DNA from 2 places in the Microbulbifer elongatus genome. Region 1 is predicted to be linked to the other one. Evidence: predicted binding sites of a transcription regulator. Region 1 holds the regulator's gene; the other holds the start of a gene.
What was found. The regulator PhoB, encoded in region 1, activates phosphate uptake and scavenging genes when phosphate is short. The targets are predictions, from matches to a motif close to TGTCATAAANNTGTAACA.

Region 1 (14,613 bases):
CAGCCCCGACAGCAGCTTCAGCAACAGGGGATAAACCCCGAATGCATGGATCAGCAGCGCCAGCAGCACCACCCCGAAATACTTCGCCAGGGTCGGAATCGCATCCAGTCCCAACAGCGCAATCTTGTTCACCAACAGCGCAAACACCCCGTAAGGCGCAAACACCATCAGCACCCCCACCATCCTCAGGATGACCTCGTTCAGATCATTAAAGAACGCCGCCACCCGCTGGCCCGGCTTGCCACTGCGGGAGATTGCATAGCCCAGCAACAGCGCAAACACGATGATCTGCAGCATATTGCCTTCCGCCATCGCCATTACCGGGTTGGTGGGGAAAATATTGACCAGTACATCCGACAGCGGCGGCGACTCCTTCGCCTCGAACTGCGTATTCGTCGCCAGGTGCTCCATACCCACACCGGGCTGAATCACCAGCGCCAGCAACAGCGCCAGGGAAATCGCCACCGCCGTTGTGCACAGATACAACAGCAGCGTCTTCCCCGCCAGCACACCCACCCGGCTGCCCTCGGACAACGCACAGGCCCCGCAGATCAGCGACACCAGCACCAGCGGTACCACCATCAGCTTCAGCGATGCAATAAAGATTCGCCCGATAATGTCGAACAGGCCATTGGTGAGGTAGTTATTGATGAAGTCAGTAACCGTCGCACCCAACACCTGGCTGGAATTGAGTACATTGAACAACAGGCCAAGCAAGATCCCCGTGATCATGGCCAGTACGATTTTTTTGGTAAGCCCCATGGTCCGTCCTGTTAACGCGCACTTTGCAGTGGCAAATCATTATTTAGGTCGTAATGAATACTGAATTCGATGCGAAGGCGGTGATAGCGGTAGACCTTTGTGAGACCTTCCGCGAGAGGGACCTCGCGGAAGAGCCCCCACGGATGGGTTTACGGCGGGTCTCACAAAGGTCTACCGCTAGCGCCGCCGCCACTGAATAAATTCGAGCGAGCGAATGCGCCACTATATCTACCCCACCCCGAACGGGCAAAGCGAGTTCCCCTCGTGCCTGCCTCAGGTACAATGCGGTTAATTCAAACCAGCATAACCCCGCGCGGAGTCTGCGTTGTACCACTCCCCCTTTGAGGCCATCGGCGACTGGCACCCACAACCCCTCGAAAGCCTGCACGGCCACACCCCGCCGGATCACCTCCTGCCCTGGCTGCAGCACCCCGGATCCCTCACCGCCGCCCTCAAACATCTGAGCCACGGCGAGTTTAGCGTACAAATACTCCACCAGGGCTGGCACACCCCGAACCTCGAAGAGCGCCGCGCCCTCAACCTCAAGGAACGCACCCGCGCCCTCATCCGCGAAGTCCTCCTCTACGGCAATAGCGAACAACCCTGGGTCTACGCCCGCAGCGTCCTCCCCGAGCGCACCCTCGCCGGCAAATCCCGCTACCTGCGCAGCCTCGACAACCGTCCCCTCGGCGAACTCCTGTTCAGCCAGCCGGACATCCGCCGTGGCCCCATCGTCCTCAACCAGCTCAAACGCAACCCCCAGTGCCAGCTGGCCGAGCTGAACCAGAGCGACACCCGCGCCTGGGGCCGCCGCTCCACCTTCTGGCTGCACGACAAACCCCTGCTGGTTGCAGAGACCTTCCTCAGCGGGTTCAATCCCCACAAACCGCCACTCACCTGAATCCGCAAGGAAAGAATACGGGAAACACCATGCAAGCCATTCGCCAACAGCTTCAACAGCGATTCGCGCAGCACTGGCCCAGTGTGCAGCCCTACTGGCAACTGGCACGGCTCGACAGGCCCATTGGTTCCCTGCTGCTGCTCTGGCCCACCTGGGCCGCCCTGTGGATCGCCGCTGAAGGCTGGCCCGGGCTGCACCTGTTTGTGGTGTTTACTCTCGGTGTGATTCTGACCCGCGCCGCCGGCTGCGCCATCAACGACTTTGCCGACCGCAATATCGACGGCCATGTAAAGCGCACCAACCAGCGCCCCTTGGCCACCGGCGCCGCCACCCCCAGAGGTGCGATTATTCTGTTCGCCAGCCTGATGCTGCTGGCGTTCCTGCTGGTCCTCACCACCAACAGACTCACCGTTCTGTTATCGCTACCCGCACTGGCGCTCGCCTTCTGTTACCCCTTCGCCAAGCGCTATACCCACCTGCCACAGGTGGTACTGGGGTCAGCGTTCAGCATGGGTATTCCCATGGCCTTTGCCGCAGTCACCAATCAAGTGCCGGCGGTGGCCTGGGTACTGTTTACCGCGAACCTTCTGTGGACCGTGGCCTACGATACCTTCTACGCCATGGTGGACCGGGATGACGACCTGAAGATCGGGGTGAAATCCACCGCCATTCTGTTCGGAGACATGGACCGGGTGATGACCGGCTGCCTGCAGGGCATGGTGATCCTCGCTCTGTTGATGCTCGGAGGGCGCGCGGATATGGGCCCTCTGTATTACGGCGGTGTTGCGGTCGCTGCCGGGCTGTTTTGCTACCAGCAGTGGCTGATTCGCGAACGGCAACGAGAAGCCTGCTTCAGGGCCTTCCTGAACAACAACTGGGTCGGAATGGCGATTTTCCTGGGTATTTTTTCTCATTATCTGTGGAACTAGGCGCACGGAGCGCCGTGCAGGCCAGGCTTCCCGTACGGCTGTCATATTTTTGTCACCAAAGTGACGTTAAATGGCCACTCTAGAATAGTCAGTTAAGTGACAAACACTTCAGTTAGGGTATGGCAGGCCGATGCACAGCAAAACGATCCTCATAGTCGACGACGAAGCCCCGGTGCGGGATATGTTACGGGTGGCACTGGAGATGGCGGATTATCGTTGTCTCGAGGCGGAAAACGCTCAGGCGGCCCACGCGCTGGTAATCGATGAGAAACCGGATCTGATTCTGCTGGACTGGATGCTGCCGGATGTTTCCGGTGTGGAGCTGGCCCGCCGCCTGAAGCGGGATGAACTGACCTCTTCCCTGCCTATCATTATGCTCACCGCCAAGGGTGAGGAAGACCACAAGATCAAGGGTCTCGAGACCGGTGCGGACGATTACATTACCAAGCCGTTTTCACCCCGCGAACTGGTTGCACGCCTGAAGGCGGTGTTGCGCCGCGCGGGCCCGAGCACGCCGGAGGAGCCGCTGACGGCGGGTGGCCTGGTGCTGGATCCGATCAGCCACCGGGTGACCATCAATGGCAATCCGGTTGATATGGGGCCAACGGAGTTCCGCCTGCTGACGTTTTTCCTGAGCCATCAGGAGCGCGCTTATACCCGTACCCAGTTGCTGGACCACGTGTGGGGTGGCAACGTGTATGTGGAAGAGCGCACCGTGGATGTTCACATTCGCCGCCTGCGCAAGGCCCTTACTGTGGATGGCCACGAGCGCTACATCCAGACCGTGCGCGGCACCGGCTACCGCTTTTCTGTACAGACCGCTGAAAGGGTGTAACCTACACCCAAGAATTGTAGAGGGCTCCGTAGCGGGTCCTGTGGCGGTCGAGCACCGGGTAAGGGTTTTTGAAACCGCTGTAAATACGTCCCTGTACGCTGCGTCGGCGACGTCCATGTCGCCGACGCTTTCAAAAACCCTTACCCGGCACTCGACCTTCGCTTTGAACCTCGGTAGTTTTTCAAATATCAGGTTTACCTACCCCAAATAGATGGCCGAACCATCATGCTCGATCGCAGTATTGGCGAGTTATCCCGCTTTATCATTATCGCCCTGGGCACCACCATTCTTGGTTTTGCCAGCGGCCACTGGTGGCTGGCACTGTGCGCCGGTCTGGCCGCCTATGTTTTCTGGCTGCTGTGGCAGCAGAATCAATTTGACCGCTGGCTCGCCAACGGCCGTCGTGGCCCGGCGCCAACCAATTTTGGCGTGTGGGGAGATATCACCGACGATTTCTACCGCATGCAGCGCCGCCACCGCCGAGAAAAGCAGAAGCTGCACGCAATGCTGCGGCGGGTGCAGGACAGTACCAGTGCACTGCGCGAGGGTATCGTGGCGCTGGAGGATGAGGGCAACCTGGCCTGGTGGAACCCGGCGGCGGGGCAGATGCTGCGCCTGCAGGGGGACGACGCGGGTCAGCCGCTGGTCAATTTCGTACGTGATCCGCGCTTTGTGGAGCATATGTATGAGCGCATGGGCGGCGGTAAGGAGACCAACCCGCAACCGATTACCCTGCCGGCGCCGGGAGATGATACGCGCATTCTGCAGATGGAGGTGACGCGCTTCGGTCAGGATGAAGCGCTGGTGATCGTGCGGGATATTACCCGGCTGCATAATCTGGAGCAGATGCGTCGGGATTTTGTCGCCAACGTATCCCACGAGCTGCGCACGCCACTGACGGTGATCGCCGGCTATCTGGAGACACTGCAGGCCAGCGGCCAGGCGCCGCGGAATTGGGAGCGGCCTTTGGGGCAGATGAGTGACCAGACGGTGCGCATGACCAGCCTGGTCAACGACCTGTTGCTGCTGGCGCGGCTGGAGACATCCGAGCGCGACAGCGGACGAGATCGGGTTTCCGTGCGGGAGCTGATGGAACGGGTGGCCGGGGAGGCGCGTTCACTGAGTGGTGAGCGCCATGAAATTTCCGTGGCCTGTGAAGAAGACTGTACGATTACCGGTGATGCCGGTGAACTGCACAGCGCCTTTGCCAACCTAGCGTTCAACGCGGTGAAGTACAGTCCGGACGGCGGCCCGATCGAGATGCGCTGGCATACCGATGGCAACGGCGGGCATTTCTCCGTAAAAGATGCGGGTATCGGTATCGATCCCATGCATATTCCCCGCCTGACCGAACGCTTTTACCGGGTGGATGCCGGCCGCTCCCGGGAAAGTGGCGGCACCGGCCTGGGCCTCGCCATCGTCAAACACGTGTTACTGCGCCACAGCGCCAATATGACGGTGACCAGTGTGCCCGGGCGCGGCAGTACCTTCACCCTGAATTTCCCGACCCAGAAACTGACCCAGACCAGTTCTGAAGCGAGCTGAAGTTAAGAAACAGAAAAGGGGCCCTCGGGCCCCTTTTCTGTTTCAACCTGCCCGGTACTCGGACTCTACAGTTCGAGACCAAACTGCAGTGCCATCCCCAGTGTGTCTTCAGAGGATTTGATTGCCGACAGGTGGAAGTGCACCACGTCAAACGGGCTAAAGCCGATACCGGCAGTCAGTGCGCCATCGTAGGTGCCCTTGATATCGTGGCGGTAACCCACGCGCAGCTGGGCCCAGTCAAACAGATCCGCTTCCGCGCCCAGACGCACTACCTGCACTTCACCGGCGCCGTCGAACAGCTCCACCGCATTCAGATCGGCATCCGCCAGCAAAGTGAACACCTCGCCGGTATATCCCACACCCGCGGTCAGCTGCGGATCCAGCTGGATCTCCACACCACCCTGAACGGTGTCGTATTCCTGGGCGATGGCATTGCGCAGGGAAACACCGCCCTGCAGCTGGCCGAAATTGATCGTGGCTCCCAGATCCAGGTTGAAGTTGGTGTGCTCCAGAGTGTAGTCATCCACCTCGAAATCGTCGCTGTCGAAGTTGGCGATGGTTTCGATGTACTCGATGGACTCAACCCGCTGGTACTTGGGCGTTACGCCGAGGGATACCTGATATTCCTTGAAGGTAAAGTTGCGCGCGGCGGCGAAGCCAATTTCCTGCATGGAGTAACCGAAAGCGCCGGCTGCGGTTTCCAGGTCATCCTCATCGAATATCTGCTCGCCGAAGTTTTCCAGCAGTGCAATATCCCCGTCTGCCAGCTGTACATCGGTGGCAATAAACGCGGACTGACGAACAAACAGCAGGCCGGAGGCAACGCTGTTGGGAATGGCAACGGTCAGTTGCGCGGCGGCGTCCGCGGTGAGACGGCCGTCATCGAGCAACCGCAGCTGCTCGAGGATGTAGTCGGCGTCGTCCTGGTTGGCGGTGAAGCCATCCAGCGCATCGATAAAATCGGTAAGATCTTCGCTGGTATCGATAAAGTCGTTCTGATCATTGGCGATCAGGCCGAAGTCAAAGGTCAGTGCAAAGTCATCACTCTCGCCGAAATTCGTCGCGGTTGCGGGATTGATCAGCGCGCTGTAGGTGTAATCGCCCCCGGCCACACCGGCACCGGCCATGGCGCTGCCGCGCCCGGAAAAGACTTCCGCGGCAACCGGCGTTGCGCTCAGCATCGCCGTGGCAGTGAGTGCGCCGGCCAGTCGGTTTTTTGTCCACTTTTTCATCGAAGCCCCCAGTAGTAATCGTTTCATAGTCATCGCACCTTTCGGCGCGCAGTCAGAAGTTTTGCTTTTATGCCCGTTGTGCATGTTGTTATCGGCGGCGCAAAAATAAACGTGAGAGGGGAGAGGCACAATGGCCCTTTCGGGGTATTTTGCGAATTACTTCTCAGGGAGGTTGTGACAGGGCTTCACCGAATGGCGGGCGGAGAGGGAATTGACAGGCCCCGAGCGGGGCCTATTGACGAAAAACTGTACGCTCGGTCCGACGTCCGGCGGGTTATTCCAGTTCCTGCAGGGGGCGCGCTTCGCCGCCGGCAACATATTCCGGTGATCGGTCCTCTGCGACCGCTTCCGCTTTGCGTTTCTCGAGGGTGATATGCACCGCTTTGCGCGCGCTGTCGCGGATCAGGATATGCTCGCGCCCCTCGTCATCGACCGGCAGATTGCGCTCGCCAATCAGGCCATCACGCAGGGCGCGCAACTGCGGCACATCGCGGTAGCGGTCCAGGTCTTTGGACAGCTTGTGCTTCATGCGCTCGGATTCGTGCAATGCCGCCGACGTTTCACGGTATTTCGCAAAGAAAAACACCGCCGCGATGGCAGCGAAGATGGCGAGGGTGGTTTCAAACCATGGAGGCATAGTGTGGTTTCCTAGTTCTGCGTTTGTTCGTTCTCAACAGCACCGCATAGGAGCCGGCGCTACAAAGTGCTTTCGTCGTTCAACTGCCATACCAGTAACTGATTATTGGCCGGCAGGAAATTGTTTTCACTCCGCTGCAACCCCTGGCTGGCAGCCAGCTGATCCAGCCATTCCAGATCACGAATACCTCGCAGCGGGTCCTGCCCCTTCAACCAGACATCGAAACCCGCATTACCGGGGCCGATATAATCGCCGCCGATCTTCACCGGGCCGTAGACGATCAGCTGGCCGCCGGGCTGCAGCACCTGCGGCAACTTCTGAAAGAACTTCTCCACCGCGGCGGCGGGCATAATGTGCAGTGTATTGGCGGTAAACACCGTGTCCACCCGCAGGGATGGCCAGTGACTGGTGACATCCAGCACAATCGGTGCGGGCAGGTTGGCCGCGGGACTGTTGAGGAGCCAGGCCTGTACCTCGTGCAGATGCGGCGGGCGCTCGCTGGTCTGCCAGGTGAGATGGGGCAGGTGCGGGGCGAAATACACGGCGTGCTGGCCGGTGCCACTGCCAACTTCCAGCACCCGGCGGCTATCCGCCAGCAGGCGCTTTAGGTGAGTCAGGATGGGTTCGCGATTGCGCGCGGTGGAAGGAGCGTCTGGCAGCTTGCTGTCGTTCATGATCAGGCCGGCTGTTCGTCGCGCAGGAACACCCAGTCATTGCCTTTGGAGTGTTCTTCACTGAAATAGTAACCGGCCACATCAAAGTCTTTCAGCTGTTCGGCCTTCTTCACCCGGTTGTCGATGGCCCAGCGGCTCATCATACCGCGGGCTTTTTTGGCGAAGAAACTGATCATCTTGTACTGGCCGTTTTTCCAGTCCTTGAAGTGCGGGGTAAAAATTTCCCCCTGCAGTTCCTTTTTCTGCACCGACTTGAAGTACTCGTTGGAGGCCAGGTTCACCAGTTCCTTGCTCTTGAGAGCCTGCAGCTGCGTATTCAGGGCCTCGGTAATCTTGCCATCCCAGAACTCGTACAGATTCTTACCGCCGCTGTTGGCGAATTTCGTGCCCATCTCGAGGCGGTACGGCTGCATCAGATCCAGCGGGCGCAACAGGCCATAGAGGCCCGAGAGCATACGCAGGTGTTTTTGTGCAAACGCGAAGTCCCGCTTGACCATGGTCTCCGCTTCCAGCCCGGTATACACATCGCCTTTGAAAGCGAGCAGGGCGGGGCGGGCGTTTTTATCCGTAAACGGACGCTTCCAGCTTTGGAAACGGTCGTAGTTCAGCACCCCCAGCTTGTCGGAGATCTTCATCAGACTGGAGATGTCCTGCGGACTCAGGGCCTTCAGCTCCTTGATGAGCGCCGCGGATTCCTTGAGGAAGTCCGGCTGGGTGGTGTCCAACGCGGGAATTGCACTGTCAAAATCGAGGGTTTTTGCGGGGGAGATAACGATCAGCATAGGGGAACTCAACAACGGTCAATGACTTACGTCATCCCGGTCCAGCGCCTGTGCCGGACTTGATCCGGTATCGGAATCCAGAGTCCGGAGTGCTGGATTCCGGCCTGCGCCGGAATGACGGTATTTAGAGGGCGTCGGTTTACTCTGGTTTGAGGATATCTTGCCACCAGTTGAGTGGCGTCTGCCCATCCACCGGATCGTACACATTGCCGTAGTACCAGACACTGTTGGCACCGTCGCAGACACTGTTGAGGATCTGCTCGATTTCGGCAAAGCCACAGCTTACATGGATGCTGTAGACCAGCAAACGCGGGCTCTCCATATCCAGCTCACCGCCGAGCTTTTCCAGCTGGGGCGTCAGCTGGTCGGAGAGCTTGGTGCTTTCGCCGCGGCAGAAAACCCGTACAGCCAGGTTGCCGGAGCGCTTGATCAGTTCAAAGCTGGGCTTTTCCGGGTCCTCCCGGTTCACCTTGATGGTGTCGCCGCTGGCGATGCCCTTGATAAACGCCGGAGAACGCACCAGCTGTACGCTGTCGTCCTCGTTGACCCGCACCTGCATGCGCTCTACGACCGGCTCCCCATCGGGATTGGTGCCGGCAAACAATTCGATAATCTGCAGTGCGGTCGTCATAACCTCTCTCTCCGGACTGTGTACAATATTGGGCGATAAATTGTGCGAACCGCATTATACAGGGAGAGGATCATGTTTCCGCGTTCAATCACCCACCGCCTCCTGGCCACCGCCGTTGCCGCCTCTTTGACCGCCGGTATCGCTGGCTGTGCGGTCAACCCGGTCACCGGCAAGAAAGAGCTGTCGCTGATGTCCCAGAGCCAGGAAGTGGCGCTGGGTGAACAGCAGTACCCTCAGGCACAGCAGACCCAGGGTGGTGAATATCTTGTGGACCCGACCCTGCAGACCTATGTTTCCCGCGTCGGTCAGAAACTGGCGCGGGTCTCCGATCAGCCCAATCTGCCCTACGAGTTCGTGGTTCTGAACAACTCCACCCCCAATGCCTGGGCGCTGCCCGGTGGCAAAATCGCCATCAACCGCGGTCTGCTGGTGCTGCTGGAAGATGAAGCCGAGCTGGCGGCAGTGCTCGGCCACGAGATCGTCCACGCCGCCGCCCGCCACTCCGCGGCAGCCATGTCCCAGCAGCAGATCCTCGGCGCGGGTATCGCCATTCTCGGTGCCACCACCCAGAATACCGCTTATGGCGACCTTATCTCCCTGGGCAGCCAGTTCGGCGGCTCCGCCTATATCGCCAAGTACGGTCGCGACAACGAACTGGAATCCGATGAATACGGCATGAAATATATGGCCGCGGCCGGCTACGATCCCCAAGGTGCGGTACGCCTGCAACAGAAGTTCGTCGAGCTGTCCAAGGGCAAGCAGGCAGGCGGACTGGATGCACTCTTCGCCAGCCATCCACCGTCGCAATCCCGGGTAGACGCCAATATCGCCCACGCGAAGAAACTCGGCGGTGGTGCGACCAACCGCAGCGAATACCAGCGGGCCATTGCGCAGCTGAAGAAAGATGCGGATGCCTATAAAAGCTACGATCAGGCGGTAGCCGCAGTACAGAAGAAGGACTACGACCGCGCACTGACCCTGACCCGCCAGGCGCAGAAGCAGCAGCCGAAAGAAGCAGCATTTTATGCACTGGAAGGAGATCTGCTGGCGCAAAAGAAACAGTACCAGGCGGCACTGAAATCCTACGAGACCGCAGTACAGAAAAATCCCACGCTGTTTTCCAACTGGCTGATGCGCGGCATGCTCAATGCGCAGCTGAATAACTACACCGCCGCCGAGCGGGATCTGCAGCGCTCCACCAGCTATCTGGATACCCCCCATGCGCACTACTACCTGGGGCAGGTTTACGAAAAACAGGGCAACACCAAAAACGCCCTGAGCCAGTACCAGATTGCCGCCAAGTCCTCCGGCGAGATCGCCACCAAAGCACAGGCGCGGGTGCAGGCGCTGGGCAATCAGGGATAAGCCGGGATAAATTTATCCGGCACAGAAACAAAAAAAGCGGGCGAAGAAATTCACCCGCTTTTTTTGTACTGGATTTCCCGAAAGGAAATTACAGCTGGACGGTTACGCCCAGGCTGAAGATGTCCAGATCGTCAGCGTCTCCGTTCGATCCGTATGCAACCTTGCCTGCAACGTTGCGATTGAAGAAGTGAGTCGCCTTGAATTCGTAGGACTCGTTTTCGTCATACGCAGCACCGATAGAGGTGTTCTCATTGAAGTAAAACTCTAATTCGCCACCCCAGAACAGGTCTGCTCCGTCTACGTCAACCAGCGCCAGTTCTGCCGTCAGATACTGACCGCCCGCCAGCGCGGTAAAGTATTTGGAAGAAACGCTGCGGTAGTCAAACTCATCATCCACTTCGGCGGTAAAACCGATGTAGTCGGTTCCGCTCAGCTGGTGATTGTATTGACCGCGGAAAAACAGCACGGTGTCCTGGTCTTCCGGCTTAACGGCTTCCACCTCGGCCAGGAAGTTTGGAGTAAACAGGAAGCCTGCACCAACGCTGTAATCGGTAGACACATCGTTATCACGCAGCTCACCGAACAGTTTCCACTGACCAGTGTAGTACTCGCCGCCGATATTCAAAGCGTCGCTGTCACCGCCATCAAAATCTACGTAGTCAAAACCACCGTAGATATTGGAAACCGGCAGGATATAGTTGAATTCCTTACGTGGGCCCAGCGTCTCCAGTGCGCCGAAATAGTACTGAGACTGAAAGCTCAGGGTGTCGACGTCAGCACTGCCATAATCAGCGGAAGTGTAATCAACATCGGTAAAAGAATTATATTGTTCTGCGGAGGCAACCGCAGAAACCAGCATCAAAGGAAGAGCTGCAAACTTGAACTTCATAGAAGTGTTCCCTGTTTCATTTACATCTGTACTTTCGTACCCGTCCGATTTGCCCGTCTGGCTTCTCTCTCAAACAAGCCGGGGCAAATTCGGCGCGGATTCTAAGTGCAGGAAAATTTATGTGCAACGAAAAGAATTAATTGCGACGGACGTCTCAAATACAATTTGATTTCGGTAGTTTAACTACCATCGCAACGACATAGTGCCGGAGTGCAACTGAATAAAAGCTGAATGTATCCGGTGCGGCTGAAGCGACGGAAAATGGCGCGTGGAACACTGCTTCGGTAAGGCAGGGTGGTTAATGTTTGTGGTTTGGCATTACCAAACAACGAAACAATTCCGGTAATCGATTCTCAATTAAAACTGGTACAAGTGGTGACTACGAAAATAAAGGGCCGTAAAAACGGCCCTTTGTAAAAATAAATTCGGAGTACTTTCAGTAAATCCGAACTTAGTGTTTCCGGCTTGGGGGAACGGCAGGGGTATTCAACGCATATTTTTCTCATTGCCGTGACGAATATCAGCGCCCTGTACCAGATATACCACCTGTTCACAGATGTTTTTGGCGTGGTCGCCGATCCGCTCCAGAGAGCGCAGAGTCCACAGCACATTCATGACCCGGGAGATGCTGCGCGGGTCTTCCATCATATAGGTGACCATTTCGCGGATAGCGCTGCGATAATCCATATCCACCTGTTCGTCTTTGGCCAGGGTTTCCATGGCCGCTTTGACGTCGAAGCGGGTGTAGGCATCCAGCGCATCGTTCAGCATCTTGCGCACCGCGTTGGCGATATGACGAATCTCGGTATAGCCACGCGGCGCGGTGCCTTCATCGGTCAGCGCAATGGCCATCTTGGCGATCTTGCTGGCCTCGTCACCGACGCGCTCCAGATCGCGGGCGATGCGGATCACCGACATCACCATGCGCAGGTCGGACGCCGCCGGCTGGCGTTTGGCGATGATCAGGGTCGCGTGCTCGTCCACTTCCATTTCGCAGCGGTCGATTTCCTCTTCCACCTGCAAAACCTTCTCCGCCAACTCACTGTCGGCGTTGGCGAGGGCTTCTACGGCATCGGCCACCTGGCGGGTGACCAGGCCACCCATTTCCAGCATTTCCGTCTTGAGGCTTTCAAGATCTTCGTTGAACTGGCGGGAGATGTGTTGATCGAAATGCATATCCATAACGTTTTGTGGGCTCCCCCCAACCTTAGCCGAAACGGCCGGTAATGTAGGCTTCGGTGAGATCATGTTCCGGATTGGTGAACACTGTCTCGGTGTCATTCACTTCCACCAGTTTGCCGAGGTGGAAGTAGGCGGTGCGCTGGCTGACCCGCGCGGCCTGCTGCATGGAGTGGGTGACGATGGCGATGGTGTAATTCTCACGCAGCTCATCGATCAGCTCTTCGATACGCGCGGTGGCAATGGGGTCCAGGGCCGAACAGGGCTCATCCATCAGGATCACTTCCGGGCTCACGGCGATGGCGCGGGCGATACACAGGCGCTGCTGCTGACCACCGGAGAGTCCGGTGCCGGGCTTGTCCAGGCGATCCTTCACCTCGTTCCACAGACCGGCGCGGCGCAGGCTGTTCTCCACAATCTCATCCAGTTCCGCGCGGCGGCTGGCAATGCCGTGAATCTTGGGGCCGTAGGCGACGTTGTCGTAGATGGATTTGGGGAAGGGATTCGGCTTCTGGAACACCATGCCCACGCGGGCACGCAGGGGCACCACGTCTACTTTGGGGCCGTAGATGGCTTCGCCGTCCAGGCTCAGTTCACCCTCCACGCGACAGCCTTCGATGGTGTCGTTCATGCGATTGAGGCAGCGCAGGAAGGTGGATTTACCACAGCCGGACGGGCCGATCATGGCCACCACCTGATTGCGGCCGATATCCAGGCTCACATCGTGAATGGCCTGGGTCTCACCGTAGAACACGTTGACGTTGCGCATGCGCAGTTTGGCATCGTCGCAGAAGGGGCTGCCGACAGTTTCAGCAATATCGGCCGGGCTTTTCACTGCCTGGTTTTTCACTGTTGGGGACTCCGCAGCCGGTTGGGTGGCTTTGTCTTGCGCCGGTACGGCTTCGCCGGCGTTCAGGGTCATGGTACTCATGGCTCTTTCTCGATTCGCTATCTTAGCATTCACAGGTAACGGCACGCGTTACCAGCGGCGTTCAAGTTTTTTACGCAGCCACACTGCGCAGGTATTCATGGTGATCAGGACTGCCAGCAGTACCATGATCGCGGCGGAGGTACGCTCCACAAAGGCGCGCTCGGGGCTGTCGGCCCACAGGAAGATCTGTACCGGCAGAACCGTAGACGGGTCGGTGATACCGTGGGGCACGTCCACGATAAACGCCACCATACCGATCATCAGCAACGGTGCGGTCTCACCCAGGGCCTGGGCCATACCGATAATCGCACCGGTGAGCATGCCGGGCATGGCCAGTGGCAGCACGTGGTGCAGTACCACCTGCATGCGCGAGGCGCCCATGCCCATGGCCGCCTCGCGAATGGAAGGCGGCACGGACTTCAGCGAGGCGCGGCTGGAAATAATGATCGTGGGCAAAGTCATCAGGGTCAGTACCAGCCCCCCCACCAGCGGCGCCGAGCGCGGCAGTTCGAAGAAGTTGATAAAGATCGCCAAGCCCAGCAGGCCGAATACGATGGACGGCACTGCGGCGAGGTTGTTGATATTCACCTCGATCAGATCGGTCCAGCGGTTCTTCGGTGCGAATTCCTCGAGGTAGATGGCTGCGGCCACGCCGATGGGGAATGACAGCGTCAGGGTCACCAACAGGGTGAACAGTGAGCCAACTAACGCCGCGCGGATACCCGCCTGTTCCGGCTCGCGAGAGTCACCGTTGGTAAAGAAGGTGGTGTTGAAGCGCTTTTCCAGCTCGCCACTCTCGCGCAGCGCCAGAATCCATTGCGCCTTCTGCTCGGAGGTACGGCCGAGGAAGCCGTCTTTGGATTTGGACAGGCTCTTCACGTAGGTGTCCACATCATCGTCGGCGTTGAACCACAGGGTTTCGGTCTTGCCCAGTAGATCCGGGTTCTCCTGCAGGCGCTCGCGCAGTTCAAAGCCGGCGCCGTTGGAGACAAGAGAGTAGAGTTCGCGCTTGTCGCGGCGGCTGGTGACATCCGGGAAACGCTCGCGCAGAGCGCTGCGAATCACCGCATCGAAGTTGGCCCAGGCCAGGCTCTCCTCGTCCACCGTCTCGATGCCAAGGGTGGCCGGGTCATAGGTCACTTGCAGCTGGATATCGGTCTGCACAAAGGCACTGCTGCCCTTGCTGATGATATCCGTAAACAGCACCAGCACCGCCAGCACACCGAAGGCAATACTCGCGATCCCGAACCCGCGGAAGATTTTTTCCTTGCGGTGACGGCTGGCGAGCCGCGCGGCGATACGCTCGCGCACCTGGGTTTGA
Region 2 (14,613 bases), 1.3 Mb from region 1:
TTCCAGGCCACCGTAGTTGCGGGTATCGGTGCCATCCGGGGCACGGTAGTCGCCATTCAGAATGCCGTCGAGGCTATCGGACAGAGAGAGTTGGTCCGCCGCCGGTTTACCGCGGGTGATGTCCAGGCTCAGGTTATGCTGACAAATGCGCTGATATTGCTGATCCAGTTCTTTTTCCCACTGTTGCAGCTGTTCGCGTTGGGCGGTCTCGATACGCACGGAAAATCCTCTTCTCTTGATGGACAACTCTTGACAGGCAACTTCCTCTGAAAGTTGCCGGGACGGGAGCTTATCAGCAGAGGGCGGATTGCGTCATGTTTTATGACATTTTTTTGCTGGAAAACCCGGTAAAAACAGGGAATTTCGGTAGAAAAAGTGGCCAGGAAACTGTTGCAACTGAAACCGAAGGGGAAAATGTACCGGTTGCGCCGAATCGGTCGCGCTCACGCACCGATCAGTCAGTGTTTCTGTGTGGCCAGATGCCGAAAGTCCGCGGCGTATTCCAGCAATGTGCTTTTCAGGTGCGCCCGTTGCTCCGCTGTGGCGCTCTCGAGAATTTCCGTGGCGAGGGTTCTGGCCTGAGTGCGCAGCTGATTCTGCATATTGCGGTAGTCGGCGGACCACAGGGTTTGGGGGTCGATCAACAGGGTGCGCAGCCGGGCTTCATAGCCGTCGGGTTTATTGCGCAGGATGTCGAGAAAGGTTTCTGCCCACAGTTGCCGCTGGGCATCCCGACGCTTGGGGTTGAACGTGGTGGTGGCCACCTGCCGGTCAATCATCGACTCCTGCGCATCGGTCAAATCCCCAAGCCAGCGCTCGGCCTGCTTGCGGAATTCCTTTTCCCGTTTGCGCTGCGCCTTGTTCCACTTCTTCAGGGACTTCTCCCGTTCTTTACGGATGTTCTCGGCGAGCTGGTCGATCTGCTCGGCATTCAGCTGCGTGACGATCGGCAGCATCAGGTCGCTTAGCATGGTGATGGAAGCGTGCCAGAACGCATCCACCTGGGTCTCGATGGCATCCAGCTGGGCCGGGGTGGTGTCCGCGTCGTCCACCTTGGCGGCCAGAGCTTCGAAATAGTCGGCGTAGCGGGGCAGCTGGGTCTGGCGGTGCCAGCGATGGAACTCATCCACACGCTGTTGTAGCAGGTCCTTTTGTGCTCCGCCCAGGTCCAGGTAGTTATTGAGTGTGCGGTCCATCCACCAGTCCAGGTGGCCGTACGCGAGGCGGACACTGGAACAGGCGGAAAACAGTAAGGTGATCACGGCCATCAGGAGGATGGTCGTGCGCGGGGAAAGGCGAGAGGGCTGCGGCACAATTGCGGTGGTCATGGCGTTAAATATAGTTGCTGTGCCTCGCCACCGCTGTTTCTTTACGCGTTACTTTTACTGACTGGCCGATCAATTGATCCAGACTTCGACGCGGCTGTTTTTCACCGGTCCCTGTTCACTGTCGACGGTGAGTGGGGCAAAGGCACCCACCGCCATGATCTGGCTGTCGCCCATTTTATGGTCCCGCAACAGCGCGCCCTGAACCTTGAGCGCGCGGAAGCGCGAAATCAGGTCGGAAATATTCTGGTTGGATTTGCGATCGGAAAACCCCACCAGGGTCAGGGAAAGGTCACGGTTTTCCTCCTGAGCCATAAACGCCTGCAGCCGGTGGAGGTCGCGTAGGGCCCGGTTATCCAGATCCGCGCTGCCATCGGCAAAGCGAAAGGAGATACTCAGGCGCGAGCCGTTTTCCATCAGGGTTCGGTAGCCATCGGGTGCATTGGCATAGGGGGGCATTTGCAGAGCAACCGGGGTCAGGTTGATAAAGCCGACGTTCTCCACAATCTGCTGTCCGGCAGGGGATTCCACGAAGTGCAAAAAAGCGTCGACCTGAGGGTTGTAACGCCCGGGGTTGCGGTACAGGTACAGTCGGCGTGTGAGCGGAAAGTCCTCTGTGGCAATAATGCCGCGGTCGGGCACCACCGCCGCCAGATCACCGGACTTGATGGCAACCTTGTGCATGCCCTCGGAGTCTGCAAAGGGCAGATAGCCGATCGCGGCGGGATTCCGCTCTACCAGTTCGCGGGTCTCGTGGTTACCGGAGACCTCGTAAACGAAAGGCTTGGCCGGTCGGCTGCCACCAAACACTTCGCTGTCGAATGTGGCGCGGGTACCGGACTCGATATCCCGGTGCAGTGGACGGATGGCCAGATCCGCTCCACCGAGCTGGGACCAGTTGCGGATCTCACCACGGTAGATCTGCGCCAGTTGCGTGAGCGTAAGGCGGTTGATGGGGTTATCTTTGTGCACGGTGATGACCAGCGCATCGAGGCCGATGACGTGCTCTGCCTCTGGGCTGGTGAAGTCACCGAAGCGCGATAGCAGAGTGACTTCCTTGCTTTTTATACGCCGTGACGCCATGCCGATGTCCGCGGTATCGCTGTCCAGGGCCTTAAAGCCGGTGCTGGAGCCCAGCGCAATAATGGGGACTACCACCGGGGCACTGTTGAGGTCGGCGTGAATCCAGTGCTTCTCCCCTTCGCTGCGCTGACGAATTGCCGTTGCGCCGCGGGATTGCAGGTAGCCTTTTACCAGCGCCGGCGCCAGATCCGCCCCCACCGTATTGGAACCGGTCAGACGAAACAGAACCCGGTCGTCGTCGGCGGCACTTGCGAGACCGCTGACCAACAGGCCAGTGGCCAGGCTCAGCCACGGTAGTGCTGTGGAAGAGCCCTGTACGAAATGTGTCCACCGGCGCGATTGATCGCGTTTCATTCTGCCCCCTGTCACTACTGATGTTCCTGCCAAAGACGCGCGCCGTTAGTAAGTACCCGGCGCGGGCGCGCGCTTTATCGCAGAAAAGTGTGACCGATTTATTGCAGCGAAGTTGATCTGTGCCACATATCCGGGGAGGGCGGTGTGCCCGTTAGATTAAAAAGTACTGAAGAAGGTGTGGCTGTTTTTTCGGCATTCGTGTCCGGTAGAACTGGCTTTCATGGGGTGTATTGACGTTTTTTTCACCATTTGGCACGTAAATCCAGCATATAATGAGAGAAATCTTCGGGGTTTTTTTGAAAAAAGGCATGACAACGCTGTCATTTGTCTTGTAGTATTTCTCACATATTGGCAGAGGCGTCACAGGCGCCCAGCCGGAATCCTCTGGGGCGCAGCGAATGCGGTGGGGAATCCGGCAAGGACACATAACAATAGAAAATCTTAGGGGCCGGTTCGATGGTTGCTTTGAGAGACAGCAGGGACATTCTTTTCATTGGCGTCGATGGCGGTGGCAGTAAGTGTCGCGCATCCATTTTCGATGCCAGCAATCGCCTGTTGGGTACCGGTGTCTCCGGACCTGCGAACCCCTTGCATGGCTATGCACAGACTATCGATTCCATTGTGCGCTCTGCCGCACTGGCGGTGGCCGATGCCGGCCTGCCCGCGGAAACGCTGGGAGAGCTGGTTGCAGGTGTGGGGCTGGCCGGGGTCAACATGCCCCGTCTCTACAACGAGATGAATGCCTGGGCACATCCCTTCAAACAAATGTTTCTTACCACCGATCAGCACTCCGCGTGCCTGGGTGCGCACCGCGGGGGTGATGGTGCGGTAATTATCGCTGGCACTGGATCGGTAGGGTATTCCTGGGTCAACGGCCGCAGCGCCATCGTCGGAGGTCACGGCTTCCCCCATGGCGACAAAGGCAGTGGTGCCTGGTTAGGAATGGAAGCGGTGAAATACCTGCTGATGGCGATGGAAGGCCTGGCGGGCGACTCCGACCTGAAAGACGAGCTGCAGTCCGCGCTGGGCACCAATGATCCCTACGATGTGATTGAAATGATGGCGGGCAAGCCGTCCAGCCAGTACGCCAAACTGGCGGTACCGGTGGTGGAGTGTGCCGAGGCGAACTGCCCGGTAGCGGCATCGATCATGCGTGATGGCGCTGCATATATCAGTGACCTCGCGGACAAGTTGATGGAGGGTAAGCCGCCGCGCCTATCCATGATTGGCGGTCTGGCACCGCGCCTGAAACCCTGGCTCAAGCCCCATGTGGCAGAGCGGGTGTCCGATCCGCTGGATCCGCCGGAGCTGGGCTGTGTTTACTTTGCCCAGCACTCCCTGGCCGCGCTGGGGGAAAGCGAATCAAAAGCGCGGGAAGAGGCGGATGCCAAAGCGCTGTATGGGTGACTGGCCCGGATCACCTCTTTGGATGAAGGCGGTAAATCGCTAGAACAAACAGGTTGTCGGAAGACGACGTCAGAACAAGTTACGGATAGATTTTATGAGCGCAGTGACCTCTGGTGAGGCCAACAAGGTGGAAGCATCTATGGCGATGACAGTAATGGAAACCGAGGCTCGCGAAGCCCCGAGCCGGATTGCCGAACAACTGCAGAACAACGCGCCGATCATGGAAGCGCTGGGTGAGCGCCTGCGCGCCAAGCCGCCGCGCTTTGTGATGATCGTGGGCCGTGGTTCTTCCGACCACGCGGGCGTTTTTGCCAAATACCTGATCGAAATCGAGACCGGCACCCCGACCTTTGCCGCGGCACCGTCCGTTTCCAGTGTCTACGGCAAAAAGCTGAAGCTCGAAGACGCGCTGGTCATTGTTATTTCCCAGTCTGGCCGCAGCCCGGACATCCTCGCTCAGGCGCAGATGGCCAAAGACGCCGGTGCCTACACGGTGGCCTTGGTGAACGATGAGGCTGCGCCGATCAAAGACATCGTCGACCAGGTGGTACCGCTGAAGGCGGGCCCTGAACTGGCCGTTGCCGCGACCAAGAGCTATTTGTGCACCCTGTCTGCGGTGCTGCAGCTGGTAGCCAACTGGACTCAGGACGAAGAATTGAAAGCCGGCGTAGAGATGCTGCCACAAACCCTCACCGACGCCATCGAATCCGACGTGCAACTGCGCCCGGAAGATCTCGCGGCGGTGAAGAACCTGGTGGTTCTCGGTCGTGGGCCCGGGTACGGCATTACCCGTGAGCTGGCACTGAAGCTGAAAGAAGTGTGCAGCGTGCATGCCGAGTCCTTCTCCAGTGCGGAATTTCTGCACGGCCCGGTCACGCTGGTAGAGCAGAAGCTCACCGTGGTGAATGTGCCGATTGAAGACGAATCCTATCAGGCTCACAGCGAGCAGATTGCCGACATCATTCGTCGTGGTGGCACCCTGATCAATCTGCATGTGCCGAGCAAAGGCGTGCATCCGCGCGTTGCGCCACTGCCACTGCTGCAGCGTTTTTACATCGACGTTGCCCACGTGGCGGTCAGTCGGGGTATCAACCCGGATGAGCCGGCGGGTCTGAAGAAAGTTACCCAGACTGTTTGATCGCGGATAAGGATCTAGGACGTGGTACAGGCATTTATCGCACAGCAATTGTTTGACGGTGAGCAGCTGCACAAGGATGTAGCGCTGATCGTTGACGGCGGCAAGGTGGTTTCCATCGGTGGAACACCGGCGGCGGATGCTGTGCGATTGCAGGGACTGTTGGCACCGGGCCTGATTGATGTGCAGGTCAACGGTGGCGGTGGTGCGCTGTTTAACAACGACACCAGCGTCAACGCTCTCGGCAAAATGTCGGCTGCCCATGCCCGCTTTGGTACCACCGGCTTTATGCCCACCCTGATCACCGATCAGGTGGATGTAATGCAGAAGGCTGCGGACGCGGTCAGTGCTGCCTTGAAAGAAGGTGTGCCTGGTGTGCTTGGCGTGCATTTTGAAGGTCCGCACCTGAGCGCGCCGAAAAAGGGTACCCACGAAGAGTGTTTTATTCGACCGCTCAGCGAAGAAGAGCTGGCGATTTATGCCCGGGACGATCTCGGCCTGAAGATGGTCACCCTGGCGCCGGAAAACGTCTCCCCGGAAGACATCGCCAGGCTGGTGTCTCTCGGTGTGAAAGTCTGCCTCGGCCACTCCAATGCCGACGGTAAGACGGCCGCAGCGGCGGTGGCCGCGGGCGCAACCGGCTTTACCCATCTGTACAACGCCATGTCGCCGCTGCATTCCCGCGACCCCGGCATGGTCGGTACCGCACTGATCAGCGACGACTGCTGGTGTGGCCTGATTGCCGATGGTCACCATGTGAGTGCCGAGGCCATGACTCTGGCGCTGAAGGCCAAGCCCCGCGGCAAGATCATGCTGGTGACCGATGCCATGTCACTGGTGGGCAGCGAGGAGCGGAGCTTCCCGCTGTTCAGTCGCACCGTCACCCGGCACGGTGACAAGCTGACTTCCACCACCGGCGAGTTGGCTGGCTCACACCTGGATATGATCGGCGCAGTGCGCAATATCCGCGAATGGTGCAGTGTTGATCTGGATGAAGCCCTGCGCATGGCCGGACTCTATCCGGCTGAGTTTCTGGGTTCGAAAGGTGGTCGCATTGCCGAAGGCGCTGCCGCCGATATGATTTTGGTAAACGACGATTTACAGGTACAGAAAACCTGGATCGGCGGACAGGAAGTGTTCACAGCCGGGTGATTCCGCGCATTCAAGAAAACCGATGACGAATTTAGTCGACGCTAAATAACGATAATGAAAGGTGAGCCTATGAATACCGCAGTTGTTAGCCAGGGGGAAACCCGCAGCAGTATCCTGCCGATGACCATCATCGGTCTGCTGTTTTTTATTTTTGGTTTTGTTACCTGGTTGAATGGGGCCCTGATCCCGTTTCTGCAAACCATCTGTGAGCTCAGCGCCTTCCAGGCGATGCTCGTGGCCTCCGCTTTCTATATCGCTTACACGGTGATGGCGCTGCCTATGGCGGCCATTATCGAGCGCACGGGTTATAAGACCGGCATGGCCCTGGGGCTGGCGCTGGTGGCTGTGGGTGCACTGATATTTATTCCCGCTGCTTACAGCCGTATGTTCGGCGTTTTCCTGCTGGCGCAGTTTGTGGTGGGCTCCGGTCTCACCATTCTGCAGACGGCGTCCAACCCCTACGTGGTACGCGTCGGCTCTCCGGAAACTGCTGCGGTACGCATCTGCGTAATGGGTCTGCTGAATAAAGGTGCTGGTATTGTCGCGCCGCTGGTGTTCGCGGCGCTGGTGATGTCGGGCATCAGCGGTATCTCTGAAGCAGAACTGTCTGCACTGACCGCCACCGCCAAAGATGCCAAGCTGGACGAGCTGGCCGGTCAGATGGTGAGCCCGTACATCGGTATGGCGGTGCTCGGCTTTGTGTTGGCGATTGCCATGATGTTCGCACCGCTGCCCGATATTGAAGATGAGGTGGTTGAAGGTCAGGAAGATATGGCGGTGAATCTGCCGGCACTGCTGAAGTTCCCACAGTTGATCCTGGGGTCTATCGCACTGTTCTTCTATGTGGGTGTAGAGGTGATTGCCGGAGACGCCATCGGTCTGCTGGGCAAGCAGGCGGGTCTGGACACTGCTGTTGCCTCTGTACTGACGTCCTACACCATGGTGTTTATGGTGCTGGGTTATATCTGGGGCACGATCGCCATTCCGCGCTTTATTAGCCAGCAGACTGCGCTGCTGATCTCAGCGGTGCTCGGTATCCTGTTCACCGTTGCGGTAATGACCGGCTCTATGGAAAGCACCGTCATGTCCTCTGCGACCCTGGCCCTGTTCGGTCTGCCGGAAATTCCCAACGCTGTTTACTTTGTTGCCCTGCTGGGCTTTGCCAACGCCATGTGCTGGCCGGCAATCTGGCCGCTGGCGCTGGAAGGTCTGGGCAAGTTCACCTCCAAAGGTGCCGCCCTGCTGATCATGGGGATCTCTGGCGGCGCGGTACTGCCGCCCCTGTACGGTCATTTCGCTGATACCGGCGACGGTCAGCTGGCCTACGTGATTTCCATCCCGGCCTACCTGTTTATCCTGTTTTACGCTCTGAAAGGGCACAAGATGCGCAGCTGGAAATAACCTCGGGTTATCCAGCTGGCGTCACAGTCAGTCAAAGTTTCTTTTTAAAGTTTCTCTCTTTGGTTCTCGTCATCTTTGCCCTCCTAGTGAGGGCTTTTTTTAGAGGGGAATCACCGAAAAGCTACTGCGCACATGCCTGGCGGCGTCCGGCGGTGCTCAGGATACTCATGTATTAACATACATTCCGTTCCTTCCGCTCCGGCGGCCACCACCAGGCAAGTGCTCGCTACGCTCTTCGGCGATCCTCGGGTTGTGGGGTGAATTCTATTGTTTTTAATTCGGGGATTGGCCGGTGGAGTCGCGGACCAGGAGTTCGGGGACGAATTTTTTGGTGATGCCGGCATCTTTGTTGGTTGATGCGCTTTCGGTGGCGCTTTTGCTGCGGGCTTTGTTGAGTACCAGGGCCGCGGCGCACTTGGCGATTTCACTGTTGGGCTGGTGCGCGGTGGTGAGCTTGGGCCAGGTCTGGCGGGAGAAGGGGCTGTCCTCGAAACCGACGATGGACAGCTGCTCGGGAATTTCGATATGCATCAGCCGGGCGGCGAAGAGTGCGCCGGCCGCCATTTCGTCATTACTGGCAAAAATGGCGGTAGGCGGGTTGTCTTTTTCCAGTAGCGCCTTGGCCCCGGATACGCCGGAGTCGAAAGAGTATTCGCCAGGGATAATCAGATCCGGGTCGATGGTGATGCCCGCCTGCTGCAACGCTTCCTTATAGCCCTCCAGTCGCCCGTGGGTGGACACGTGCTCCTCGCCACCCGCGAGAAATCCGATACGGTTGTGGCCGTTTTCAATCAAATGTTTGGTGATGTCGTAGGCGGCTGCAGTATCGTCTACCTGGATACAGTTGTCTTCATCGCCCTCCGCTGCGCCACTGGACACGATGCGCACATAGTCGAGCCCCAGCTTTTTCACTTCATCAATAACAGACTGGGTCTCGGAAAAGGGGGGGGTGAGCACCAGCCCGGCGACCTTGGAGTGCTCCACCAGCGCGCGCAACTCGTCGTTGACGTTGGCGGATTTTGAGTTGCTCGGGTGAATCAGCAGCTCATACCCCCGCGCCTTGCACGCTTCGAGAATGCCGTTCTGCATATCGATCACATAATAGGCGTTGGGATTATCGTAAATCAGGGCGATGGTGTAGCTGCGGGTGCCCGCAAGGTTGCGCGCCGCGAGGTTGGGCTGGTAGTGCAGCGCTTCTACCGCATCCATCACTTTCTGGCGGGTGGCGGGGCGCACAGACGGCTCGTTATTGATCACCCGGGAAACAGTCTTGATCGATACCCCGGCTCTTGCCGCCACGTCGTTGATGGTGCTCTTCATTGTTGGCTGTGATCCTTGATAGGTCCTTTGTGAGGCCCTTGGAGAGGTCCTTGTTGGAATGATTCCAGTTGCCCAGTCGGTAAGTTTAACCGGTTCTGCTGCGAACGACGATGGCTTGAGAGTCACGGGATTGGCGTGGTCTTCGTCTGCCTGAAATAAAACTACAAACCCAATTGACACCCTTTGCCAACTATGTGACTCTGGCGCCAAATTGACAGCGTTGTCATTTTGAGGTCAAACAGACTGGCATTGGCGCCCGGAGCGGGGGTCAGTTGCCGGGTAATCGGCTAGATAACAATAACCGGTGCCTGCAACACCACGGTGGGCGCCGCTTTCAGGGGGCTCGCTATGTGCAGTGCACACTCTCACTCGACTCACTCTCAAACCCATTCCCAACCTCTTTCCCGTTCCCCTGTCTGGCAGGCGCTGCAAGCGCAGGCGGCGGAAGTGAAAGGGCGGTCCCTGAAGGCGCTGTTTGCCGCAGATCCGCAGCGCGCGGAGCGTTTCTCCCTGGAGCTGCCGGAATTTCTGCTGGATTACTCAAAAAATCAGCTGGATCAGGACATTTTTGTAAATTTATTACGCTTGGCGGAAGCCGCGGACTTGGCGCAGTGGCGTGGGGACTTTTTTGCCGGTAAACCCATCAATGCCACAGAGGGGCGGCCGGTGCTGCATCCCGCGCTACGTGGTGGTCTGGCGGAAGATGTCGAGATCGATGGGGTATCCGTCACCGCTCAGGTCGAGGCCGAGTTGGAGCGCTTGAAAGAGTTTGTAGTTTTACTACATAATGGGGCCCTGACTGGCTACCGGGGTAAACGAATTACCGATGTAGTCAATCTTGGGGTCGGCGGCTCCCATCTCGGGCCGCAAACCACCATCGAAGCACTGCGTGCCCACCGGAAGGGCGATGTCGCAGTGCATTTTGTATCCAATGTGGATGGAACCCAGCTCACGGACGTGCTGGCCGGCCTGGATGCCGATTCGACCTTATTCATTGTCTCGTCCAAGACCTTCACGACCAGCGAGACGATGACCAATGCCGGGAGCGGCCTGAAGTGGCTGCAACAGGCGATGCCGGAGGCCGATCCCCAGGCGCTGTTACAGCAGCATTTTGTGGCAGTGACCTCGAGCCCGGACAAGGCACAGCAGTTTGGTGTGCTGCCGGAGCGGATCTTCCGCTTCTGGGACTGGGTCGGCGGGCGCTTCTCGCTGTGGTCGTCCATCGGTCTACCCATTGCCATTGCCTGTGGGTTCGACAATTTCCGCGCACTGCTGGATGGCGCGGCCAGTATGGACAAGCACTTCCGCGAGGCGCCACTGGACGCCAATGCGCCGGTCATCATGGCGCTGCTGAGTGTGTGGTATTGCACTTTTATGGGTTACCCGGCGCACGCGGTGTTGCCCTACGAGCAGTCGCTGCACATGTTGCCTTCCTATCTGCAGCAGGCGGATATGGAGAGCAACGGCAAATCTACCACCCGCGCAGGGGTGGAGGTGGACTACACCACCGGCCCTCTAATATGGGGGCAGACGGGCATCAATGGGCAGCACGCGTTTTACCAGTATCTGCACCAGAGCCCGGAAGTGGTTCCCGCCGACTTTATCGGCAGTGTGACCCCGGGACACGACCTGGACGGTCACCACGAGATTCTGCTGGCAAACATGTTTGCCCAGAGTCAGGCGCTGATGAACGGGGTGGATGCGGAGTCCGTCAGTCGTGAACTGGCAGCCAAGGGGCTGTCACAAGAAGAAATAAAAAGGCTCACCCCGTTCAAGGTCCACAGGGGTGGAAAGCCAAGTAACACAATACTCTTGAAAGAGTTGGACCCCCGATCACTGGGAGCGCTGATCGCACTCTACGAGCACAAGATTTTTGTTCAGGGCGTGATTCTGCAAATTTTTTCTTTTGATCAGTGGGGAGTGGAACTGGGTAAGGGTCTCGCCAGCAAACTGGAGCCGAAACTGGCCTCTGGCGACCTGGCAGACGAAGACGGTTCAACGGCCCAACTGATCGAATACTACCGCCGGATAAACGGCACGGTTACGTCCACGGAGTCGCCTGTAGTTGAGGTGGCTGAGCCTGCTGGAGAACAGGCTTAACTGCGCAAGCAATAACGTGGTTCGGACTGATAAAAAACGAAGAGTTGATCAAAAATGGCAAACCAAACAGTGGTACACAGTCGCATACAGGCGGTGACCGACAGGATCATTCGCCGCAGTGAAGAAACCCGAGCCAGCTATCTGGCCCAGGTGGAGCGCGCGCAGGGAAAAGGCAGAGCACGGCACAAGCTCTCCTGTGGCAACCTGGCGCACGCCATGGCGGCATCCAGCGATCATGACAAAAACCTGATCGCTTCCGGGCATGGCCCCAACCTGGCGATCGTTACTGCCTACAATGATATGTTGTCGGCGCATCAGCCCTACGGCACCTACCCGGAAATGCTCAAGGCAGAGGCCCTGCGCAACGGCGCAACCGCGCAGGTTGCCGGCGGTGTGCCCGCCATGTGTGATGGCGTTACCCAGGGGCAGCCGGGTATGGAGCTGTCACTGTTTTCCCGCGATGTGATCGCCATGGCCACCGCCATCTCCCTGTCACACGATATGTTTGACGGCGGTATGTATCTGGGCATCTGTGACAAGATCGTACCCGGTCTGGTGATTGGCGCACTGTCATTTGGGCATTTGCCTGCAATGTTTGTACCTGCAGGTCCCATGCCAACCGGTCTCCCCAACGCGGAAAAAGTACGTGTTCGCCAGCTGTACGCGGAAGGCAAGGTGGGCCGCAAAGAATTGCTGGAAGCGGAGAGCGCTTCCTATCACAGCGCGGGTACCTGTACCTTTTACGGTACTGCCAACAGCAACCAGATGCTGGTGGAAATCATGGGCCTGCAGTTGCCGGGCAGCTCGTTTATCAATCCGGGCACCGAGTTGCGCGACGCCATGAATAGAGCGGCGGTCAAACAGCTGGTACAGAATTCCGAGCCCAGCAACTACACGCCCATCGCCAAGATTCTTACCGAAAAAGCGTTCGTAAACGGCATTGTTGGTCTGCACGCTACCGGCGGTTCTACCAACCACACCATGCACCTGATCGCCATGGCGCGCGCCGCCGGCATTCAGATCACCTGGCAGGATATGGCAGAACTGTCCGAAGTCGTACCTCTGCTGTGCCACGTGTACCCGAACGGTACCGCCGACATTAACCACTTCGCCGCCGCCGGCGGTATGCAATATCTGATTCGCGAATTGCTCGGGGCGGGTCTGCTGCACAACGATGTGGCCACCGTACTCGGCGATTCCGGCATGGAGCCTTACACCTACGATCCGTTCCTGAACGAAGACAAGGACGGTCTCGTGTGGCGCCCGACCGCAGAAGAATCCGGCAACCCCGACATCATTCGCCCCGCAGCGGATCCGTTCTCTAGCCACGGCGGCCTGCAATTGCTGAAGGGCAATCTGGGCAACAGCGTGATCAAAGTATCTGCACTGAAAACCCCGCAGCTGAAAGTGAAAGCACCGGCAGTCGTATTCAACAGTCAGGACGACATGCTGGACGCGTTCAAAGCGGGCAAGTTGGAAAAAGATTTTGTGGCCGTGGTGCGATTCCAGGGCCCGCAGGCCAACGGTATGCCGGAGCTGCACAAACTGACGCCGTCTCTCGGGGTGCTGCAGGATCGTGGTTTCAAGGTGGCGCTGGTCACCGACGGCCGTATGTCCGGCGCCTCCGGTAAAGTGCCGGCGGCCATTCACCTTTCCCCGGAAGCACTGGAAGGTGGCGCAATCGCAAAAATCCAGGATGGAGATATCGTAGAGCTGGACGCGGAAGCCGGCGTTCTCAAAGTAGATGTAAGTGATGAAGAGCTGGCCGCACGCGCGCCAGCGGAATGCGACCTGTCTGCCAACAACAGCGGCATGGGACGGGACCTGTTTGTCAATATGCGCAAGCTGGCGAGCGGCGCAGAAACTGGCGGTAGCATTCTTTTTTAACTGAATTCGCGCGGGCACCGATAGCACATTGGGCCCGCGCAACTGTTTGAGAGCAACGAAATGGCAAATTCATTCGACATGGTACTGTTTGGCGGCGGTGGCGATCTGTCCCTGCGCAAACTGATTCCTGCGTTGTATCGCGCTTACATTGAAGGCGGCCTGAACAAGGACACCCGCATCCTGCCCGTGGTTCGCCGTCAGGAAGACGCGGACTCCTATATCAAAACCGCACAGCAGGCCCTGAAAACTCATCTGCGCGATGGTGAGTACAGCGATAAAAACTGGAAAGAGTTCAGCGGCCTGTTGCGCGCCGTATATCTGGATATCGCCAAGCCCGATGAGCAGTGGGATGGGCTGGTCGATATTCTGGGTAAAGACACCAAGCGCACCCGCCTGTTTTATCTGGCGATTCCGCCGGCAGTGTTTGGTCCCTGCTGTGAAAACCTTTCCATAAAAGGTTTGATTCACGAAAACTCCCGCGTGGTTGTGGAAAAGCCCCTGGGCTACAACGCCAAGACCTCCGACGAGATCAACAGCAAGATCGCCGAGTACTTCCCGGAAGACAGCATTTTCCGCATTGACCACTACCTGGGTAAAGAAACCGTACAGAACCTGCTGGCCCTGCGTTTCAGTAATGTGCTGTTCGAGCACCTGTGGGATGCGAAGACCATCGACCATATCCAGATCAGTATCTCTGAAACTGTGGGCCTCGAAGGGCGCGCCGGTTTCTACGATGACACTGGTGCAATGCGCGATATGGTGCAGAACCACCTGTTACAGCTGCTGTGCCTGATTGCGATGGAGTCCCCCAACAGCATGTCTGCGCGCAATATTCGCTCAGAAAAAATCAAAGTGCTGGAGGCTCTGCGCCCGTTGACTGGTGACAGTGTGGATAACAACATCGTGCGTGGCCAGTACGTAGCCGGTGGTCTGGGTAAAGAGCTGGTTCCCGGCTACCTGGAAGAGTTGAAAGCCGCGAACAGCACCACGGAAACCTTTGTCGCTATTCGCGCGCATATCGACAACTGGCGCTGGACCGGTGTGCCTTTCTATCTGCGTACCGGTAAACGCATGGAAAAACGCTGTGCGGAGATTGTGATTCAGTACAAAAACGTTTCTCACAGTGTGTATCAGCCGGAGGCCGGTAAAGTATTGCCAAACCGCCTTGTAATTCGTCTGCAGCCGGAAGAAAGCATCAAAATGGTGCTGATGGCCAAAAAGATGGACAGCCTCACCATGGAGCTGCAACCGGTAGAACTGAACCTGACGCTGTCGGACACCTACGACAGCTTTAAAAGTGACGCTTATAAGCGTCTTATGCTGGACGCCGCCGCAAACAATTCCGCGCTGTTTATCCACCGCGAAGAAGTAGCCGCGGCCTGGGCCTGGGTCGATCCGATCATTGATCACTGGCGCGATACCGCGAATCAGCCACAACTGTATCGCGCG

Region 2: the regulator PhoB is predicted to act here: its motif matches at 2,851-2,868, upstream of LRR79_RS15415 (substrate-binding domain-containing protein).

What each region holds. Positions count from the first base shown of each region.
Region 1 covers NZ_CP088953.1:827,389-842,001, reverse strand. Annotated here, with positions in the region: gene LRR79_RS03440 (dicarboxylate/amino acid:cation symporter) at 1-762, opposite strand, end outside; gene LRR79_RS03435 (chorismate--pyruvate lyase family protein) at 1,088-1,663, shown strand; gene ubiA (4-hydroxybenzoate octaprenyltransferase) at 1,693-2,592, shown strand; gene phoB (phosphate regulon transcriptional regulator PhoB) at 2,723-3,427, shown strand; gene phoR (phosphate regulon sensor histidine kinase PhoR) at 3,653-4,972, shown strand; gene traF (conjugal transfer protein TraF) at 5,038-6,231, opposite strand; gene LRR79_RS03410 (hypothetical protein) at 6,479-6,841, opposite strand; gene LRR79_RS03405 (DUF938 domain-containing protein) at 6,901-7,515, opposite strand; gene yaaA (peroxide stress protein YaaA) at 7,518-8,297, opposite strand; gene LRR79_RS03395 (DUF4265 domain-containing protein) at 8,437-8,928, opposite strand; gene LRR79_RS03390 (M48 family metalloprotease) at 9,001-10,293, shown strand; gene LRR79_RS03385 (putative porin) at 10,382-11,182, opposite strand; gene phoU (phosphate signaling complex protein PhoU) at 11,669-12,364, opposite strand; gene pstB (phosphate ABC transporter ATP-binding protein PstB) at 12,390-13,130, opposite strand; gene pstA (phosphate ABC transporter permease PstA) at 13,341-14,613, opposite strand, start outside.
Region 2 covers NZ_CP088953.1:3,725,005-3,739,617, reverse strand. Annotated here, with positions in the region: gene LRR79_RS15425 (aminotransferase class I/II-fold pyridoxal phosphate-dependent enzyme) at 1-219, opposite strand, end outside; gene LRR79_RS15420 (DUF6279 family lipoprotein) at 459-1,328, opposite strand; gene LRR79_RS15415 (substrate-binding domain-containing protein) at 1,398-2,762, opposite strand; gene nagK (N-acetylglucosamine kinase) at 3,219-4,169, shown strand; gene nagB-II (glucosamine-6-phosphate deaminase NagB-II) at 4,264-5,307, shown strand; gene nagA (N-acetylglucosamine-6-phosphate deacetylase) at 5,329-6,456, shown strand; gene LRR79_RS15395 (sugar MFS transporter) at 6,526-7,857, shown strand; gene LRR79_RS15390 (LacI family DNA-binding transcriptional regulator) at 8,131-9,177, opposite strand; gene pgi (glucose-6-phosphate isomerase) at 9,625-11,277, shown strand; gene edd (phosphogluconate dehydratase) at 11,332-13,164, shown strand; gene zwf (glucose-6-phosphate dehydrogenase) at 13,225-14,613, shown strand, end outside.